Regions from separate parts of the Micromonospora sp. NPDC051227 genome, predicted to be linked through region 3. Evidence: predicted binding sites of a transcription regulator. Region 3 holds the regulator's gene; each other region holds the start of a gene.
What was found. Region 3 encodes HrcA, which represses chaperone genes, less so after heat shock. Its sites were predicted from a motif close to GGTTNGCACNCTCNNNNNGAGNGTGCNAACC; they were not measured.
Positions count from the first base shown of each region.

Region 1 (6,862 bases), on a different contig from region 3:
GTAACCAGCGCCCACTACCAACCTGACGACGAACGGGGCGGACCGCGTCAGCGGCCCGCCCCGTTCGGTGTCGGAACTGGACTCAGAAGTCCATGTCCCCGCCACCCGGGCCAGCCGGGGCAGCCGGGGTCTTCTCCGGCTTGTCCGCGACAACAGCCTCGGTGGTGAGGAAGAGCGCCGCGATGGAAGCGGCGTTCTGCAGCGCCGAGCGCGTGACCTTGGCCGGGTCGATGATGCCCGCGGCCAGCAGGTCGACGTACTCGCCGTTGGCGGCGTTCAGACCGTGACCCGCTTCGAGGTTACGGACCTTCTCCACCACGACGCCGCCCTCAAGGCCGGCGTTGACGGCGATCTGCCGCAGCGGGGCGTCCAGCGCCACCTTGACGATGTTCGCACCGGTCGCCTCGTCGCCGACCAGGTCGAGCTTGTCGAAGGCGGTCTTGCCGGCCTGCACCAGCGCGACGCCACCACCCGGGACGATGCCCTCCTCGACGGCGGCCTTCGCGTTGCGAACGGCGTCCTCGATGCGGTGCTTGCGCTCCTTGAGCTCGACCTCGGTGGCCGCGCCGACCTTGATCACCGCAACGCCGCCGGCCAGCTTGGCCAGCCGCTCCTGCAGCTTCTCCCGGTCGTAGTCGGAGTCGCTCTTGTCGATCTCGGCCCGGATCTGGTTGACCCGGCCCTGGATCTGCTCGGCGTCACCGGCACCGTCGACGATGGTGGTCTCGTCCTTGGTCACCACGACCTTGCGGGCGCGACCCAGCATGTCGAGGCTGGCGGCGTCGAGCTTGAGGCCGACCTCCTCGCTGATGACCTGGCCACCGGCGAGGATGGCGATGTCGGTCAGCATGGCCTTGCGGCGGTCACCGAAGCCCGGCGCCTTGACGGCGACCGACTTGAAGGTGCCACGGACCTTGTTGACCACCAGGGTGGCGAGGGCCTCGCCCTCCAGGTCCTCGGCGATGATCAGCAGCGGCTTGCCCGACTGCATGACCTTCTCCAGGATCGGGAGCAGGTCCTTCACCGACGAGATCTTGCTGTTGGCGATCAGGATGTACGGGTCGTCGAAGACGGCCTCCATACGCTCCGGGTCGGTCATGAAGTAGGCCGAGATGTAGCCCTTGTCGAAGCGCATACCCTCGGTGAGCTCCAGCTCGAGCCCGAAGGTGTTGCTCTCCTCGACGGTGATGACGCCTTCCTTGCCGACCTTGTCCATCGCCTCGGCGATGATCTCGCCGACGGTGCTGTCGCCAGCGGAGATGGAGGCGGTGGAGGCGATCTGCTCCTTGGTCTCGACGTCCTTGGCGAGCTTGGACAGCTCCTCCGAGACGCTCGCGACCGCGGCCTCGATGCCCCGCTTCAGGGCCATCGGGTTGGCGCCGGCGGCCACGTTACGCAGGCCCTCGCGAACCAGGGCCTGGGCCAGGACGGTCGCCGTCGTCGTGCCGTCACCGGCAACGTCGTCGGTCTTCTTCGCGACCTCCTTGACCAGCTCAGCGCCGATCTTCTCGTACGGGTCCTCGAGCTCGATCTCCTTGGCGATGCTCACACCATCGTTGGTGATGGTGGGGGCACCCCACTTCTTCTCGAGCACGACGTTGCGGCCCTTCGGGCCGAGGGTCACCTTTACGGCGTCGGCGAGCTGGTTCATGCCACGCTCGAGGCCGCGGCGCGCCTCTTCGTCGAACGCGATCATCTTTGCCATACGGCGTTGTCCTCCTGGACACTCACGGCCACCCGAGTGTGTGTCCCGGATGGGCCGCCTGGTGTACGCACTTGGGACGTCGCCACCAGGCGACGACGACGTCCTTCGGCCGGGCCGGATAGCCCGCGACGACCGGCCATGTGCCGCCCCGGCGTCTCCACGCCGGTGCAACCTGGCCCCACCGTCCCGACCGCTGGCACTCACGGTATGCGAGTGCCAATGACTTGTTTAGCACTCTCCCCTGCCGAGTGCAAGCACGATGGGGCCGCTCAGCCGAGTTCCGCGGCCAGTCCGGCAGTGTTCACCGGCGCCTCATGGGCCCTCTGCTCTGCGTACGTCACCAGCAGACCGATCATCTGGGCGAGGTGCGCCGGCAGGGCCAGCACGGCGGTGATCGCGATCACCACCACCGTCCCGGCGGCGGTACCCGCCGAGGAGAACGGATCCGTTCCGAGCGCGGAGGTGCCGATCCCTTCCAGGCCACCGGGGATCAGGGTCCCGACGATCACCGCCACGGCCACCAGGGCCACCCGTCCGAGCAGCAGGCCGAGCCGGTCGTGGAACATCCGGAACGATCGACCGATCGGGTTGTGCCGTTCGAAGAGATAGACCGGGCCGGCCATGCTCAGCGCGAAGGCCAGGTAGATGCCCGGCAGCACGCAGAAACAGACACCGACGCCGATCAGCAGACTGACCAACAGGGTCCAGCCCCACAGCCCGAGTGCCCGACGCAGGCCGTAGCGCAGCGCAGACTCCAGGCTGGCCGGCTGACCGGCCGCCTGTTGGGTGATCACCCAGGTGCCGGCGGCCCACCCGACGGCCTGCACCAACCCGACCACCAGGCTGCCGCCGACCAGTAGGACCAGGAGGCTCAGCAGCTCGGCGGCGAAATTGTCCGGCAGCGTGGGGGTCGACGTCGATTCGGCCTGGGCGGCCCACTTCGCCGACGGGTCCAGCCCGAGGGAGACCACCGAGAGCACCGCCGCCGGCAGCACCTGGGTGAGCAGCATGATCGGCACCAACTGCCGCCAGCCCCGACGCAGCGCTCCCCCGCACCGGTTGAACCAGCCGCCGATGCCGGCACCGGGCGGAGTGACCAGGGCGTCGTTCGGGTCGAACCCGTATCCCGGCGGGTACCAGCCGACCGGCGGCCCCGGGTACCACGGCTGCCCGCCGTAGGGACCCGACCCGGGCGGGTAGCCCCCGGTAGGCGGGAACGCCCAGCCCTGCGGCGGCGGGGCCGCACCCCAGGCGCCCTGCCCGGGGTCCCACCCGGGCGGCGGACCGGCGGGGCCGGAGGACGGGCCGGCCGGGGGCATGCCCGGCCCCCAGCCGGGGGGCGGACCGGCGTGGCCGGGGCTGCCTGCGGGCGAGGACGGGTCCGGCTCCCCCGACCCGGGGGACGGAGTGGACGGGGGCGGCTGGTCGGTCATGAACGCTCCTCACATCGGCTGGAACGGTTCACGATCTTCCCGGCTGCGCGCCCCTGCCGCAGCCCCGACTCACGGGGCCGATCGGCCAGGAAGCTCAGCCGATGACGCGTACGTGCTCTGCCTGTGGGCCCTTCTGGCCCTGGGTGATCTCGAACTCGACCCGCTGACCGTCGTCCAGCGCCTTGTAACCGTCCATCTCGATCGCGGAGAAATGGACGAACACGTCCTGACCGCCGTCGACGGCGATGAAGCCGTAGCCCTTCTCGGCGTTGAACCACTTCACGGAGCCCTGTGCCACGGTGCACTTCCCTCACTCTGCGCGGCGTTGCCTGACTCGGCGCACGGCACGGCCGGGCGCCCCGGACCACCGACTCAGCGATCGATGACCGCCATTGAAGCAGGTGACCGAAATCGCACGCTACACGAGGAGTGACGGCCGCGCACGGCCACAATCAGACAGACTTCGGGGCGTCCCGACCGCGCTGATCGGCCGGGTTCTCGAGCCACCGGATTCGCCCGCGTCATTGCGAATGGAGGGATGGTCGCAGGGTGGCCCCGAGTTGACGGCGGTCGGGCCCAGCTCGCGAAACGCCATCTCTGCCCTGTGGTAGGCATGCGGACATGACCACCGACATGGGCTCACCGGCCCTGCGGCTCGCGGAGATCCGCCGGGTCCGGCCGGAGGACGCCGCCCGGATGCGGGCGCTGCGCCTGGAGATGCTGGCCGACGCGCCGTTGGCCTTCCTGGAGACCCTGGCGGACGCGGCGGCCCGACCGCACAACGAGTTCGCCGCCCGGGTCGCGTACACCTCCGCCGGTGCCGGTAACGCGCAGTTCGTCGCCGACCCGGGCGGCCGGCTGGTCGGGCACGCCGGTGGTACGACCCACCCGAACGAACCGGGGCTGACCGTGATCTACGCCGTGTACGTCACGCCGGCCTGGCGCGGCAGTGGCCTGCTCGGCGAGCTGATCGACGGGGTGGCAGCCTGGTCGCGAGCCTGTGGCCGACCCGAGCTGCTGCTGGAGGTGGTGGTCGGTAACGACCGCGCCTACCGCGCCTACCAGCGCCTGGGCTTCAAGGACACCGGGGTACGAGTCCCCCACCCGACCATCCCAGCCCTCACCGAGCTACAGATGCGCCGCCCCGCCTAGCCTCCCCAGGGCAGAACCCCGGTGATGCCCCCAAGGTCGGACGCGTCAGCGGCAACCGTGCCCACAAAGGGTTTCCGGGGCAGCCCGCCTCGCGCAGGGATCAAGCCTGACCGCCCGGAGCGGCGCGGGCTGCCCCGGAACCCCCAACCGCGAGGAACGGGACAGCCCCGGAAACCGCAACCAAAGGTCAGACGTGCCGCCGAGACTGCACGATCCGGAACCGGTTGGCGACGTACGCCCCGTCGGTCAGCGCCGAGTTGGCCGCCGCGTTGGCCCCACTGCCGTGGAAGTCGGAGAACGCCGCCGACTGGTTGACGAAGACACCGCCGGTGAGGTTGCAGGACAGGTGCACCCCGACCTCGACCGCCACCGCCTCGGTTGCGTCCAGCACGGCCTCGTCGGTCGAGTAGACCCCGGCGGTGAGCGCGCCCTTCTCGCCGACCGTCCGGCGCAGCAGCTCCAGGCTGTGCGTGGTGGAGTCGGTCGCGATGGCGAACGAGATCGGCCCGAACCATTCCCGGCCGTACGTCTCCGCGTCGTCCGCGGTCAGCTTCACGATCGTCGGGGTACGTACCACCGCGTCGGCGTACGACGGGTGGGCCACGGCCCGCGACTCCAGCACCGGCTCGCCGACCTTGGTCACCTCGGCGAGCCGCTCCAGCACCCCGTCGTTGACGATGGCGCCGGTCAGCTCCACACCTCGGGCCGGGTCGGCGGTGAGCTTGCCGACTGCGGCGGCGATCCCGCCGGCCACCTCGTCGAAGCTCTTGTGCCCCTGGTCGGTCTCGATGCCGCCGGCCGGGATGAGGATGTTCTGTGAGGTGGTGCACATCTGCCCGCTGTAGAGGGTCAGCGTGAAACCGAGGTTGCGGCACATGCCGGCGAAGTCGTCGGTGGAGTCGATGACGACGGTGTTGAGGCCGGCCTTCTCGGTGTAGACAGATGCCTGCCGGGCGTGCGTCTCCAGCCAGTCGCCGTACTCGGTGGAGCCGGTGAAGTCGACGATCTTGACGGAGCGGTGCAGGGCCAGGTCGCTGGCGAGCTTCTCACCGGGCGCCTCGGCCGCCAGCATGATCAGGTTCGGGTCGAACCCGGCCTCGGCGAGCACCTCCCGGGCGTACTTCACGGTGATGGCCAGCGGCAGCACCGCGCGCGGGTGCGGCTTGACGATCACCGGGTTGCCGGTGACCAGCGAGGCGAACAGGCCGGGGTACGAGTTCCAGGTCGGGAAGGTGTTGCAGCCGATCACCAGCGCCACCCCACGCGGCACCACGTGGAACGTCTTGGTCATCCGCAGCGGGTCACCCTTGCCGGCGGCCTTTTCCCAACCCGCCGTGCCCGGGTGCCGGGTCATCTCGGCGTACGCGTACGCCAGCGCTTCCAGCGCCCGGTCCAGCGCGTGCGCGCCACCGGCCTGGAAGGCCATCACGAACGCCTGCCCGCTGGTGAACTGCACCGCGTTGGCCAGCTCGAAGATGTGCTTGTGCAGCCGGTCGAGGATCTCCAGGCAGACGCCCACCCGGGCCTGCGGGCCGGCGTCGCGCCATGCCGGCAGCGCGGCGGAGGCGGCGGCGACCAGTTCGCCGGTGCCGGCGTGCGGGTACCGCACCGCCAACTCCACCCCGAACGGGCTCGTCTCGGTGGCGACCCGGTCGCCGCTGCCGGGCTGGTCGAGCGGGAAGTCACCGCCGAGGTACGCCTCGAAGGCGGCCTTGCCGTCGGCGGCGGCGGTCTCGCCGTACACCCGGGGGCTGGGGGATTCGGGATAGGCGGACCAGTAGCCCCGCTCCGTGATCGCGGTCAGCGCACGGTTGAGGGTGTCGGCGTGCCTGTCGTACAGGGGATGCGGGGTCTCCGTCATGCCCGCCATCATGCCTGAGTCACGTCCGCGAGCAGTAGCGCGAATGCCCGGCAGCGGCGCATGCCTGAGTCAGGTCCGCGAGCAGTAGCGCCGATACCTGTCAGAGGGTGAGCTGCCAGTCGGTCCAGCAGTCCACCGGGCGGAAGCCGAGCTGCTCGTTGATCGCCACCATGTAGCTGTTGCTGGCTGCGTTCCAGGTGTCGATCACCTGTACCGCCGGCTCGTGGGTGAGCAGGTGGTGCAGGTTCTCCGCCTTGGCGATGAGGCCGAGCCGGTGGCCACGGTGGGCCGGGTCGACGATGGTGATCTGCTGGAACGCGTGCCAGTCGACGGCGGCACCCACGTCCAGCAGCGTCCAGGCGACCAGCCGGCCGGACGCCTCGTGCCGCATCCCGAGGTGGTAGCGCCGCCGGCCGCGGGCGTCCAGTGCCCGCTCGTTGCCGCGGATCCGCTCGGCGTCCACCTGCTCCGGCTCCCACTGCACGTCGCCCATGGGCGCGTCCATGAGCAACCGGCCGTCCAGGTAGGCGATGTCCGCCACGTACTCCTGCGGCGTGGTGCCCTGCCAACAGACGGAGTGATAGCCCTCGGCTCGCGGTCGGGCCTGGGCGAGCGCCGCGCGCAGGGCGACCCGGTCGATCTCGCCGACGTCGAGCCGGCGACGCACCTCGGTCAGGGCGGGCTGGGCACCGGTCGCGGCGGCGAACGCGT
Region 1 is NZ_JBITET010000004.1:268,497-275,358, reverse strand. Features, by position in the region: gene ACIA47_RS12715 (hypothetical protein) at 1-26, shown strand, start outside; gene groL (chaperonin GroEL) at 83-1,705, opposite strand; gene ACIA47_RS12705 (hypothetical protein) at 1,975-3,138, opposite strand; gene ACIA47_RS12700 (cold-shock protein) at 3,233-3,436, opposite strand; gene ACIA47_RS12695 (GNAT family N-acetyltransferase) at 3,760-4,290, shown strand; gene paaN (phenylacetic acid degradation protein PaaN) at 4,478-6,151, opposite strand; partial or broken gene ACIA47_RS12685 (GNAT family N-acetyltransferase) at 6,252-6,862, opposite strand, start outside.
Region 1: a site for HrcA is predicted at 1,897-1,927, ahead of groL (chaperonin GroEL). Genes of this name have one in related genera too.

Region 2 (6,862 bases), on a different contig from region 3:
GTTGAACAGGAACTCTCCGGCGTCGGTGGGGTGGATGCCGCTGATGCACTTCACCAGGGTCGACTTGCCAGCGCCGTTGTCGCCGACCAGTGCGGTCACTTCGCCCGGGTGGACGGTCAGGGCGACGTCGCGGAGCACCTGGACGGGACCGAAGCTCTTGTCGATCCCGCGGAGTTCCAGCAGGGGGGTCGCGGACACGGGGTCTCCTTCTTAAGGGAGGGTCGGGGCCCGTCCGGCGGGCGCCGCCCGGCACGGGAGGGTTCTCCCGTGCCGGGCGGCGATGGTCGTTCCGGCGGGTACTGCGGCGTCGGTCAGCTGATGCCGGCTTCGGCGCAGAACTTGGTGTACGCCGCGGTGCAGACCTCTTCCTTGGTCACGTAGCCGTCGGCGATGACGTCCTTGACGCTCTCCTTGTAGATGGCCTTCGGGGTGAGCAGCACCGAGGGGACGTCCCGGTCACCGTCCTTGACCGTCTGGCCGGTGTCCTTCTTCTCGCCCTTGGCGAGGGCGATGGCCAGGTCGGAGGCGGCCTTGGCCTCTTCCCGGACCGCCTTGTAGACGGTCATGCACTGGTCACCGGCGAGGATGTTCTGCAGGCCCTCGGTGCTGGCGTCCTGCCCGGTCACCGGCACCTTGCCGTTGAGCTTGTTCTTCTTCAGGATCGAGATGGCGGCGTTGCCGAGACCGTCGTTCGCGGCCAGCACGCCGTCGATCTTGCCGTTGGCCTTGGTGAGCTGCTGCTCGAAGATCGTCGCGGCCTGCGCGTTGTCCCACGCCGGCACCGCGTCCTCAGGGCCCTTGACGTATTCCTTGGAGTCGAACTTCGGCTTGAGCACCGAGTCGTAGCCGGCCTTGAAGAGGGTGGCGTTGTTGTCGGTGGGGGAGCCGTTCAGGTACGCCACGACGGGGTTCTTGGCGCCCTTCTCGGTCAGGCACTTCGACAGACCCTCGCCCTGGAGCTTGCCGACGGTCTCGTTGTCGAAGCTGACGTAGTACTGGGCGGAGCCGCCGAGGGTGAGCCGGTCGTAGTCGATGGTGGCCACGCCCTGCGACTTGGCCTTGTCGAGCACGGCCTTGCCGGTGCCGGAGTCCAGGTTGACGATCATCAGGGCGGTCACGCCGCCGGTGATCATCTGGTCGGCGATGGTCTGGAAGGCGGTCTTGTCGTTCTGAGCGTTCTGGATGTCGTACTGGACGCCGGCGGCCTTGAACGCCTCCTCCAGGAACCGGCGGTCCGCCGTTTCCCAGCGGGCCGAGGACTTGCTGTCCGGGAGGATCACGCCGATCTTGGGAGTCTTGGCGGAGTCGGTCGAGCCGGCACCGGAGTCGTCGCTGCAAGCGGTCAAGCCGCCGGTCGTGAGCAGGCCCACGGCGGCGATGGTGAGGATCCCCTTACGCATGTGCAGGGTCCTTTCGGAGGTGGGGGAGGTGTTGTTTTGTTGTGTCCGGCAACGTATTTCGCGTCACACCGGCTCCACAAGACCGCGCAGGTGCATAGTTTGTTGGGAGCGATAACAATTCAGCAACGCGACTGTTACTCCCCGGGTATCCCACGGGGGAGTCGACGTAACGAAGGCCGTCAGTGGGTCTGCAACGGCGCGGTGCGGGCGTCGGTCAACGCCACCAGATCCGCCGCGGCCAGTTCGAGTTGCAGACCGCGTCGACCAGCCGAGACGTAGATCGTCGGGAGATCCAGCGCGGATTCGTCCAGCACGGTGGGCAACCGTCGACGCTGCCCGAGCGGGCTGATCCCACCGCGCACGTAACCGGTGGCCCGCTCGGCGACCGCCCGGTCGGCCAACACCGCCCGCTTGCCGCCGACCGCCGCCGCGAGCGCCTTGAGATCCAGCTCACCGGTGACCGGAACGACCGCCACGGTGAGGGCGCCGTCGACAGCGGTCACCAGCGACTTGAACACGCGTTCCGGTGCCACGCCGAGCGCCACCGCCACCAACGCGCCGTAGTTCGGGGCGTCCGGCGCCACCCGGTACGGATGGGTGCGATGCGCGATGCCGCGCTTGACCAACAGTGCCGTTGCCGGCGTGCCCTGTCCCGCCACAGCGACGAGGCTAGTCGAGACGCCGCTAGTCGATCGGCCGGCCGATCAGCACCGTCGGTGCGCCGTCGACCCGGGTGAGCACCAGACTCGCCGCCGCGTCCCCGGCCAGCCGCAGGTCCCGCCGGAGCTGCTCCGGGGTGAGGGCCGAACCCCGCTTGAGGATCTCCACCCGGCCCACCCGGCGGTCGCGCAGCAGCGCCCGCAGGCGCTTGAGCGAGAACGGCAGCACGTCGGTGATCTCCAGCCAGCGCGCGTACGGGGTGCGGATCGGCTGGTCGGCGTAGAGGTAGGCGATGCTCGGATCCGCCAGGGTGGCGTCCAGTTCGGTGGCCAGTTCGGCGACGAGGTGCGCGCGGACCACGGCCGGGTCCGGGTCGTACAGGTAGCGGCGCACCGGCCCGACCGGCGCCTCGGTGGCACCCGAGCCGGTGAGCTGGTGGTGGTGCGCCTCCGCGCCCCGCTGTCGGTAGAGGCTGGCACGACGGGGCACCTCAGCCAGTTCGCCGCACCAGAGCGCCGCCTCGACCAGGTCGCCGTCCACGCCGACCCACTCGGCCTCCGCCCCGGCCGGGATGAGCGCATGGTCCAGGCCCGGCGCCACCTTCACCACGGTGCGCGGCACCCGCTCGGCCAGCCCGGTCACGAAATCCCACGGTGGCGAGTAGGCGCGCGGGTCGAAGATCCGCCGCCCGGTGCCGGTGGTGCGGCGGGCCGGATCGCAGAAGACCCCGTCAACCCCTGACACGTCGAACCCGGTCGCGTCGCCGCACTCGACAGTGAACAGCTCGGCCAGCCCGGCCGCCTCGGCGTTGGCGGCGGCCATCGCGGCAGTCACCGGGTCGGCCTCCACCCCGTACACCCGGATGCCGGCACGGGCGGCGGCCAGCGCATCGGCCCCGAGCCCGCAGCCGAGATCGGCCAGGGTGCGCACGCCGGCCGCGTACAACCGGGCGGCCCGACGGTCGGCGACCACCCGCCGGGTGGCCTGCTCCAGGCCGGGGCGGGTGAGGAACATCCCAGCGGCGGCCGAGCCGAACTTGCCCACCGCCCGGCGGCGCAGCTCGGCCTGGGTGAGCGCCGCCGCGGCCAACGTCGGCGGCACCCCGGCCGCCCGCAGCGCCGACGCCGCGGCCAGTGGATCACCGCCGGCCAGCCCGGCCGCCGTCGTGAGCGCGGCCGACCCCTCAGGGGTACGCAGCGCCGCCAGCTGATCGAGATCCACCCGGCCATTGTCCCGGTCGACCAGGAAATCCTGGCTTTCGGGGCGCGACGCGCTGGCACTCTCCTTGACGGAGTGCTAGCCACGGAATAACCTGCGATTAGCACTCTCACCCTGAGGGTGCCAGCTTCCGGGTCTCGCGACCCGGGTGCGCACGCCAGGCGGACCGGCACCCGCGACGACGGTCCCGCCCGGTGGCATGAGGCAGATTGACGCTGGTAGGCCCCGCCGACCAGCAACGAAACCAGTAGTACCCCAGGAGGGTATGCCCGTGACTACCGCGACCAAGGTTGCGATCAAGCCGCTCGAGGACCGCATCGTGGTCCAGGCGAACGAGGCTGAGACCACCACTGCGTCGGGCATCGTGATCCCCGACACCGCCAAGGAGAAGCCGCAGGAGGGCACCGTCCTCGCTGTGGGCCCGGGGCGCGTCGACGACAACGGCAACCGGGTTCCGGTTGACGTTCAGGTCGGCGACACCGTCCTCTACTCGAAGTACGGCGGCACCGAGGTCAAGTACGCCGGCGAGGAGTACCTGGTGCTCTCCGCCCGCGACGTCCTCGCGGTCATCGAGAAGTAAGCAACCGATCAGTGCCATTGCCCCGGTCCGGCTCGCCGGGCCGGGGCAATGGCGCTTCGAAGGGACATTTATGGCGAAGATCCTGAGCTTCTCGGACGACGCCCGGCACCTGCTGGAGCACGGTGTCAACGCCCTCGCGGACGCGGTCAAGGTCACCCTCGGCCCGCGCGGGCGCAACGTCGTCCTGGACAAGAAATTCGGTGCGCCGACGATCACCAACGATGGTGTGACCATCGCCAAGGAGATCGAGCTCACCAACCCGTACGAGAACCTTGGCGCGCAGCTGGTCAAGGAGGTGGCGACCAAGACCAACGACGTTGCCGGCGACGGGACCACCACCGCGACCGTGCTGGCCCAGGCGATGGTCCGCGAGGGTCTGCGCAACGTGACCGCCGGGACCAACCCGGCCGGCCTCAAGCGGGGCATCGACGCGGCGGCCATGAAGGTCTCCGAGGCGCTGCTCGGCCGTGCCGCCGAGGTCACCAGCAAGGAGTCGATCGCGAACGTGGCGACGATCTCCGCGCAGGACTCCACGATCGGCGATCTGATCGCCGAGGCGATGGAACGCGTCGGCCGCGACGGTGTCATCACCGTCGAGGAAGGCTCGATGCTCACCACCGAACTGGACGTGACCGAGGGTCTCCAGTTCGACAAGGGCTTCATCTCGCCGAACTTCGTCACCGACCTGGAGGGTCAGGAGTCCGTCCTTGAGGACGCGTACATCCTGGTCACCACCCAGAAGATCTCGGCGATCGAGGAGCTGCTGCCGCTGCTGGAGAAGGTCCTGCAGAACAGCAAGCCCCTGCTGATCATCGCTGAGGACGTGGACGGCCAGGCGCTCTCCACCCTGGTGGTCAACTCGCTGCGCAAGACCCTCAAGGTCTGCGCGGTCAAGGCCCCGGGCTTCGGTGACCGGCGCAAGGCAATGCTCCAGGACATCGCGATCTCCACGGGCGCCGAGCTGGTCGCCCCGGAGCTGGGCTACAAGCTCGACCAGGTCGGCCTGGAGGTGCTCGGCACCGCCCGGCGCGTCGTGGTCGACAAGGAGAACACCACGATCGTCGACGGCGGTGGCCAGAAGGCCGACGTCGCCGACCGGGTGTCCCAGATCCGCAAGGAGATCGAGGCCTCCGACTCCGACTGGGACCGGGAGAAGCTGGCCGAGCGGCTGGCAAAGCTCTCCGGTGGCATCGCCGTCATCAAGGCCGGCGCGGCGACCGAGGTCGAGATGAAGGAGCGCAAGCACCGCATCGAGGACGCCATCGCGGCGACCAAGGCTGCGGTCGAGGAGGGCACCGTGCCCGGCGGCGGCGCCGCCCTGGTGCAGATCCTCTCGGTGCTCGACGACGACCTGGGCTTCACCGGTGACGAGAAGGTCGGCGTCTCGGTCGTGCGCAAGGCGCTCGTCGAGCCGCTGCGCTGGATCGCCCAGAACGCCGGTCACGACGGCTACGTCGTGACCCAGAAGGTCGCCGACCTCGAGTGGGGCAACGGCCTCGACGCCGCCAAGGGCGAGTACGTCGACCTGGTCAAGGCCGGCATCATCGACCCGGTGAAGGTGACCCGCAACGCGGTCACCAACGCCGCATCGATCGCCGGGCTGCTGCTCACCACGGAGAGCCTCGTGGTGGAGAAGCCGGAGCAGGCCGAGCCGGCCGCCGCCGGCGGGCACGGCCACGGTCACGGCCACCAGCACGGCCCGGGCTTCTGATCCGGTAGCGACACCCGTTCCGGGGCGCACCGCCGTAAGGCGGTGCGCCCCGGCTCGTTCCTGCGGGCTGCCAGGTCATTACCGAACGCTGACGTTGTTGGCGACCGGCCGAGATGATCGCGCACACTGGGCCGATGAGCACCACGTCACGGCGGTACGCCGCGTTGGCCGGAATCACCGCCGCCGCCGTCGCGATCGGGATCGCCGAACCGGTAGCGGTGTTGACCGGTCCCCGGTCGGCGCCCCTGGTCGCGGTCGGCGGGGTCATCGTCGACGCCGTCCCCGAGTCGCTGAAGCAACTCGCCATCGACCTCTTCGGCACCGCCGACAAGATCGCGCTGCTGGTCGGCACGGCCGTGTTGCTGGGAGGCTTCGCCGCGCTCTTCGGCGTACTGGCGGTCCGCCGGTTGGCACTCGGCCTGGCCGGCATTGCCGCGTTCGGCGCCATCGGCGTGGCCGCCGCATTGACCCGCCCCGGAGCTGACCTCGCCGACGCGCTGCCGTCCCTGGTCGGCGCCGGTCTCGGCGCCCTGGTGCTCTGGCTGTTCATCGGCGGACCGTTCGAGCTGGACCCCTGGTCCTGGTCACCACCCACGCCGCCTGCTGGCCCGGTGTCGTCCGCTGGTCCGGTGTCGCAGGCTGGCCCGGTGTCGTCAGCTGGTCCGGCCTTACCGGCTGGTCCGGTGCCACCGGGCGAGTCGGTGCCGGTGACTCCCGCCGGGCCGACGACGGGGGCCGAACCGGTCGGGCCTGCCGAAGTGGACCCGGAGTCGCGGCGGCGGTTCCTCACCGGCAGCGGGGTGCTGCTCGGCACGGCTGTGGTGGCCGGTCTCGGCGGGCGGTGGCTGGCGGGGCGGCGCGGCGTGTCCGCAGCCCGCGACGCGATCCGCCTGCCCGCGCCGGTCGCCCCCGCACCGGCCGTACCGGCGGGCGCGGACCTCTCACTGACGCAGCTCGCGCCGTACGTCACCCCGAACTTCGGGTTCTACCGGATCGACACCGCGCTGGTGGTGCCCCAGGTCGACCCGGATACCTGGCGGCTGCGGATCCACGGACGGGTCGGCAGGGAGCGCACCTACAGCTACGCGGATCTGCTGGCCCGCCCGCTGGTCGAGCGGTACGTCACGCTGGCCTGCGTCTCCAACGAGGTGGGCGGGGACCTGATCGGCAATGCCCTATGGCTCGGCGTACCCCTGCGGGAACTGCTGGACGAGGTCGAGCCGGACGACGACGCCGACCAGGTCGTCGGCCGGTCGGTCGACGGCTGGACCTGCGGCACCCCGACCGCCGCGC
Region 2 is NZ_JBITET010000004.1:603,272-610,133, forward strand. Features, by position in the region: gene ACIA47_RS14365 (ATP-binding cassette domain-containing protein) at 1-198, opposite strand, end outside; gene ACIA47_RS14370 (substrate-binding domain-containing protein) at 312-1,400, opposite strand; gene ybaK (Cys-tRNA(Pro) deacylase) at 1,580-2,059, opposite strand; gene ACIA47_RS14380 (methyltransferase domain-containing protein) at 2,085-3,281, opposite strand; gene groES (co-chaperone GroES) at 3,544-3,858, shown strand; gene groL (chaperonin GroEL) at 3,929-5,569, shown strand; gene ACIA47_RS14395 (molybdopterin-dependent oxidoreductase) at 5,704-6,862, shown strand, end outside.
Region 2: a site for HrcA is predicted at 3,377-3,407, ahead of groES (co-chaperone GroES). Genes of this name have one in related genera too.

Region 3 (6,862 bases):
CCGGCCGGGGCAGCGAGTTCTTCAGGTGGCTGCCCGGGATGACCTTGGTGGCGCCGCGGCCGGTCTCGGAGAGGTCCGACAGCACGTACGCGACCTTCAGCGAGAACATCGGCCGAGGCAGGTTCGGGTCCATCGTCTCCGGGTCGGAGTTCTGCCGGTACCCGTCCTGGTGCCAACCCCAGTACGGCTTCTCCGGCTCGGCGGCCGGCGGGGTGACGTCCAGGTGGTTGTGGTGGGTGTAGATGTTCCAGCCGGCCAGCCCCCACATGTACGGGAAGGCGATCGGGTGGGTCAGCAGCTCACCGAAGAGCTCGTCGCGCTCCAGGAAGCCCAGCAGGTGCAGGGTGCCGTCCTTCTTGGTGGTGCCCTTGGCCTGCTCCTCCGCATAGACGCGGTCGACCGCCGCCTCCAGCGCCGCCCGGTGGTCCTCCGTCAGGACGTTGCGCAGCAGGAGGAAGCCCTGCTCGTGGAACTCCTTGCGGTCAGTGTCGCTGATCGGTTCGTAACCGGTCCGGTCGCCGTAATCGAACACCGCGTCGTACCCCTCCCCATGAGGTGAAACCTTTTCTGGCACAGGCCGCCGATCGTAACGCGGCGGCCCAGGCATCGGGGAGGGTGTGGCGCGGGATTGGGCCAGGGCGGGACCGGCCGCAGCGGGAGAAACGCAGAGAGTGAGATCTGGGTGATCAATAGTGCGATTCGGTCTGGATTGCCCGATTGTGCGGTGACTGCCGGTTAAGAGATCCGGGTCGGTCAACCCTCGTTGAACACTTCGGCCACCACCTGGCCGGCGGGGTTCTGCCGGGCGTCCACCCGGCCCCACGAGCCGTCGCGGGCGGTCCACTCCAGGTCGCCGAAGCGGACCCGCTTCACCCCGTGGTCCTGGGCGTGCGAGACCAGCCAGTGCGCGTACCGCCAGCCGTCGCGCTGGTCGCCCGGAGTCACCGCCAACCCGGTCGGGTCGGTCGGGTCGGTGCCCTTGAGCCCCCAGTCCAGCACCAGGTTGCGGGTCAGTTGCGCGGCCGCCGCTGCGCCGTGCATCGCCGGGGTGCGCCCCACCGAGCAGCTGACCGCGCCGCTGGCGTCGCCGAGCAGGGCCCGGCTGAGCACCTCGGAGTCGTCGGCCCACTTCTGGTACGCCTCGGGGAACGCCGAGCGCTGCACCCGCTGGGCGGCGTCGGTGACCCGCATCTCCTCCCAGCCGCGCACCTTCTTGAGGGCCGCGTAGAACCGGTTGGCCGCGTAACGCGGGTCGCGGATCTGCGCCGGAGTGCCCCAGCCCTGGCTTGGCCGTTGCTGGAACAGGCCGACCGAGTCGCGGTCGCCGTCGGCGAGGTTGCGCAGCCCGGACTCCTGGTACGCGGTGGCGAGCGCTACCACGACCGCCCGCTCGGGCATTCCACGCTTCGCGCCGATCGCGGCGATGGTCGCCGCGTTGGCCATCTGGTCGGCGTCCAGGGCGACCCGACCGTCGGCCTGCACTGTGCACTTCCGTGCCACCAGCGGCAACGTGAGCTTGTCGCCCACCTGCCGTACGACGAGCCAGATCGCGATCACGGCGACGAGGATGAGCACCACTCCACCCGCCACGGTTGCCCGAGTTCGCACCCACACCCCCAGATCGACAGTCTGACAAGCGTACGTCCCCGCTGGCCCTCTGCGGGTCGTCCGAGTGGTTCGGGCCCAGCCTGGCCGACTCCGACCGGTTCGGGGCGGCTCCGCTGTCGCGTACCGGTTGGCCACGTTCCCGCTCCGGTGGCGATCTCACCTGCCACGTCGTTCTGTCGCCCGCCCCGGTGCAGGGGTGTCGGGAGCGTCACCGGGTGACCGACAACGGGAAGCGATTCCTCAAGCGCTTCGCGCGCCCCGAGGAGGTCGTCGAGCTGGTGGTCTTCCTCGCGTCCGACCGGGCGTCGTACATCACCGGGGCGAACTACCCGGTCGACGGCGGCGCGACCGCCTGGTGACCCGACCTTGGGGCGCCGCCGCTCCCGGTGGCGCCCCGACCGTCAGGCGTCGAGAGCGGGCACCCAGCGCGCCGGTCGTTTTTCCCGGAACGCAGTGACCCCCTCGCGCCCCTCGTCGGAGAGGAAGTAGCCGGTCGAGACGGCGGAGAGTCGCGCCAGGTCGGCGCGCAACTCGGCGGTACCCGGTCGACGCAGCAACTCCTTCGCGCCGGCCAGCGCCCCGGGCGCGCCGCGCACCAGCGAGTCGCAGTAGCCCCGTACTGCGTCGTCCAACCCGTCCGCCGGGACCGAGGCCGTCACCAGGCCGATCTCGGCGGCCCGGCGACCGTCGAAGGTGTCGCCGGTCAGGTACAGCTCGGCGGCGGCGCGGGGGTGCAGCCGGGGCAGCACGGTCGCCGAGATCACCGCCGGGATCACCCCGATGCGTACCTCGGTGAACGCGAACGTCGCCTCGTCGGCGCAGAGCGCAAGGTCGGCGGCGGCGATCAGGCCCAGCCCACCGGCCCGCGCCGGCCCGCCGACCCGGGCCAGCACCGGCTTCGGGCACTCCCAGAGCGCCGCGAGCACGTCACCCAGCATCCCGGCCGGCACCGTCCCGCTGGCGTACGCCGCGGCGGTCTCCTTCAGGTCCGCGCCGGAGCAGAAGACCGGGCCGGTGTGGTCGAGCACGATCACTCGGACCGCCTCGTCGGCGACCGCGTCCGCCAGCCCGGCCAGCAGTTGGGTCATGAGGCCGGTGGAGAGCGCGTTGCGGTTGTGCGGGCTGTCCAGGGTGAGGGTGGTCACCCCACGGGCCGTGGCGACCCGCACGAGGACGTCGGGAGAGGTCATGCCGGGCACACTAGTGGCCATGCCCGGCGTCCTTCCAGATGGTGAGACCGTCCCCGTCGACGGATCGTTGCCCGCCACCGCCACCGCGGCGGTCGGCGCGCGCGGCTTCGGCGTGTACGTGCACGTGCCGTTCTGCGCCAGCCGCTGCGGATACTGCGACTTCAACACCTACACCGCTGCCGAACTGGGTGGCGGCGCCAGCCGCGAGGGGTACGCCGACACCGTCCTGGCCGAGCTGACGCTCGCCGCCCGGGTGCTCGGCGACACCCCGCCGCCCCGGGTCGACACCGTCTTCGTCGGCGGAGGCACACCCACCCTGCTCTCCGCCGACGACCTGGCCCGCATCCTCGACGGCATCGACCGCACCTGGGGGCTGGCCGCCGACGCCGAGGTGACCACCGAGGCCAACCCCGAGTCGGTCACCCCGGAATCGTTGAAGCTGCTGCGGGCCGCCGGCTACACCCGGATCTCGCTGGGCATGCAGTCCGCCTCCCCGGGGGTGCTGGCGATCCTGGACCGCAAACACAGCGCCGGCCGGGCCACCGCCGCCGCCCTGGAGGCGCGCGACGCCGGGTTCGAGCACGTCAACCTGGACCTGATCTACGGCACCCCGGGGGAGCGGGCCGAGGACTTCGCCGCCTCGCTGGAGCAGGTCGTCGCCGCCGGGGTGGACCACGTCAGCGCATACGCCCTGATCGTCGAGGACGGCACCCGGCTCGCCGCCCGGATGCGGCGCGGCGAACTGGCGTACCCCAGTGACGATGTGGCCGCGGACCGCTACCTGGCCGCGGAGGCCGCGCTCGACGCGGCCGGACTCTCCTGGTACGAGGTCTCCAACTGGGCCCGCACCGAGGAGGCCCGCTGCCGGCACAACCTGCTCTACTGGACCGGCGCGGACTGGTGGGGGCTGGGGCCGGGGGCGCACAGCCACGTCGGTGGGGTGCGCTGGTGGAACGTGAAGCACCCCTCGGCGTACGCCCAGCGGTTGGCCGCCGGCGCGTCTCCCGGCCTGGCCCGGGAGGTGCTCACTGTCGACGAGGCGCACATGGAGGACGTGATGCTCCGGCTGCGGCTGGCCAGCGGCCTCCCGCTGGCGGTGCTCGACTCCACCGGCCGGGCCGGCGCCGAGCGGGCGCTGGCCGGCGGCCTGCTGGCCGGCGACGAGTACGCCGCCGGCCGGGCGGTGCTCACCCTGCGCGGGCGGCTGCTCGCCGACGCGGTCGTCCGCGACCTGCTGCCCTGAGTGGCCCACCGTCCCGCACCGGGACAGCGGTGTTCCGAACCGGCCGGGGGAGCGGCCGGCCCGGTTCACTTGATGAAGTTGGCCGTCATCGGGTAGCGGTACGGGGTGCCCTCGTTGGCCTTCATGCCGGCGATGATCCCGAACAGGATCTGGATCACCACGACGGCGATGCTGGGCAGGAAGAGCAGGCACCAGCTCACGAAGAGCAGCACGAACGCGATGATCGACCAGAGGATCTGGAAGTTCAGGGCGGCGAGGGCGTGCGCCCGGACGGTCGGCGACTGCTGGCCGCGGGCCAGGTAGGCGATCAGCGGGGCGACGAAGCCCAGCGGACCAAAACTGACCAGCGCGCCGAGCGCGCCGCCGAAGTGCGCGACCAGCGCCCAGGTCTTGTCCTCGTTGTTGGCGTAGCCGCCGCCGGGGCCGCCGTAGGCCCCACCAGCCGGGTACCCGCCGGGCGGGGGATAGCCCCCGGGCGGGGGGTAACCGCCTGCCGGAGGGTAGCCGCCTGACGGCGGTTGGTCACCGGTGGGCGGCGGATAGCCACCGGGCGGGGGATAGCCGGCCGGCCCGGGCGCCCCGGACAGTGGTGCGGTGGGCGGCTCGGCCGACGGGGACGGGCCCGGGGAGGTGGGCTCCGGCGGGTAGTTGCCGGGGTCGCCCGACCCGGGAGGGCGAGGAGGTTCAGTCATGGATGTCACGGTAGGGGCCTGTGGCAACGCCGCACCAGAGCGACACCGCCTGGCAGTGCGGGCCGATCGGCCCAACGCCGGTGGCGTGGGCCGCACCGACGGGTGGCCGTTGATCATCGCGTCGGCCGGCCCGCCGACGTAGACTGGCACTCGTTACAGTCGAGTGCCAGACGGCCCGGCCGGCCCAGAGCGCCGGCGGCCGACGTGCGACAGGAGGTGCGGAGGATGGGTCTCGACGACCGGAAACTCGCAGTGCTCCGCGCCATCGTCGAAGACTACGTCTCCACCCAGGAGCCGGTCGGCAGCAAGGCGCTGGTCGAGCGGCACCAGCTCGGGGTCTCCCCGGCCACGGTCCGCAACGACATGGCCGTGCTGGAGGAGGAGGGCTACATCCGGCAGCCGCACACCAGTGCCGGCCGGGTGCCCACCGACCGCGGCTACCGCCTCTTCGTCGACCGGTTGTCCCGCGTCAAGCCGCTCAGCCCGGCCGAGCGCCGGGCCATCGAGCGCTTCCTGGTCGGCGCGGTCGACCTCGACGACGTGGTGCACCGCACGGTGCGGTTGCTCGCCCAGCTGACCCGGCAGGTCGCCGTAGTGCAGTACCCGAGCCTGGCCCGCTCCTCGGTGCGTCACCTGGAGCTGGTGCCGATCTCCACCACCCGGCTGATGCTCGTCATGATCGCGGACACCGGGCGGGTGGAGCAGCGACTCGTGGAGTTGCCCGGGCCGGTGCCCGCCGCCGACGTCACCGACCTGCGCCGACTGATCAACGAGAAGCTCGCCAACGCCCGGCTGTCCGAGACGCCACCGCTGGTGCAGGCCTTGGTCGAGGAAGCGCCCACCGGGCTGCGCCCGACCATGACGACGCTCGCCACCGTGCTGCTGGAGACCCTGGTCGAGCGGCACGAGGAGCGGATCGCGCTCGCCGGCACCGCGAACCTCACCCGGGGCGGCCTGCTCGACTTCCAGGGCTCCCTGCGGCCGATCCTCGAGGCTCTGGAGGAGGAGGTCGTGCTGCTCAAGCTCATCGGTGAGACCGAGCCGAGCACGACCCGGGTGCTGATCGGCGACGAGAACGAGTTCGACAACCTGCGCGCCGCCTCGGTGGTCAGCACCGGGTACGGCCCGGGCACCACCATCGTGGGCGGCCTGGGGGTGCTGGGGCCCACCCGGATGGACTACCCCGGCAACATCGCCACGGTGCGCGCCGTGGCACGCTACGTGGGCGAGTTGCTGGCCCAGAACTGATTGGTCAGGGCCGATGCGGCCGGCTGCGGCCGCCGACCGGCGCAACGCGAGACGAACATGAGGACACGGAACGCAGTGGCCAGGGACTACTACGGCATTCTCGGTGTGAGCCGGGAAGCCTCCGATGACGAGATCAAGCGCGCCTACCGCAAGCTGGCCCGCCAGTTCCACCCGGACGTCAATCCGGACCCGGAGGCTCAGGAGAAGTTCAAGGACATCAACGCCGCGTACGAGGTCCTCTCGGACGATCGGAAGCGGCAGATCGTCGACCTGGGTGGCGACCCGCTCGCCCCGGGTGGCGGCGGTGCCGGGGGCCCGGGTGGCCCCGGAGGCGCCGGCCCGTTCGTCGGCTTCCAGGACATCATGGACGCGTTCTTCGGCGGTGCCGGAGGTGGCGCCCGTGGCCCACGGCCGCGTACCCGCCCGGGCGCCGACGCGATCCTGCGGCTCGAACTCGACCTGCACGAGACGGCCTTCGGCGTGGAGGCCCCGATCACCGTCGACACCGCCGTGCTCTGCACCACCTGCTCCGGCGCCGGCACGGCCGCCGGCACGCACCTGGCGACCTGCGAGGCGTGCGGCGGTCGGGGCGAGGTGCAGTCGGTGCAGCGCACCTTCCTCGGCCAGGTGGTCTCCGCCCGGCCGTGCACCGTGTGCCAGGGCTACGGCACCACCATCCCGCACCCCTGCCCCACCTGCGCAGGCGACGGCCGGGTGCGGACCCGCCGTTCGCTGACCGTCAAGATCCCGGCCGGTGTCGAGGACGGCATGCGGATCCGGCTGGCCCAGCAGGGCGAGGTGGGCCCCGGCGGCGGCACCGCCGGTGACCTCTACGTGGAGATCCACGAGCGCCCGCACGACGTGTACTCCCGCAAGGGCGA
Region 3 is NZ_JBITET010000018.1:65,801-72,662, forward strand. Features, by position in the region: gene ACIA47_RS29865 (phytanoyl-CoA dioxygenase family protein) at 1-532, opposite strand, end outside; gene ACIA47_RS29870 (hypothetical protein) at 754-1,614, opposite strand; partial or broken gene ACIA47_RS29875 (SDR family oxidoreductase) at 1,848-1,967, shown strand; gene ACIA47_RS29880 (enoyl-CoA hydratase-related protein) at 2,010-2,798, opposite strand; gene hemW (radical SAM family heme chaperone HemW) at 2,818-4,041, shown strand; gene ACIA47_RS29890 (DUF4870 domain-containing protein) at 4,107-4,733, opposite strand; gene hrcA (heat-inducible transcriptional repressor HrcA) at 4,959-5,981, shown strand; gene dnaJ (molecular chaperone DnaJ) at 6,057-6,862, shown strand, end outside.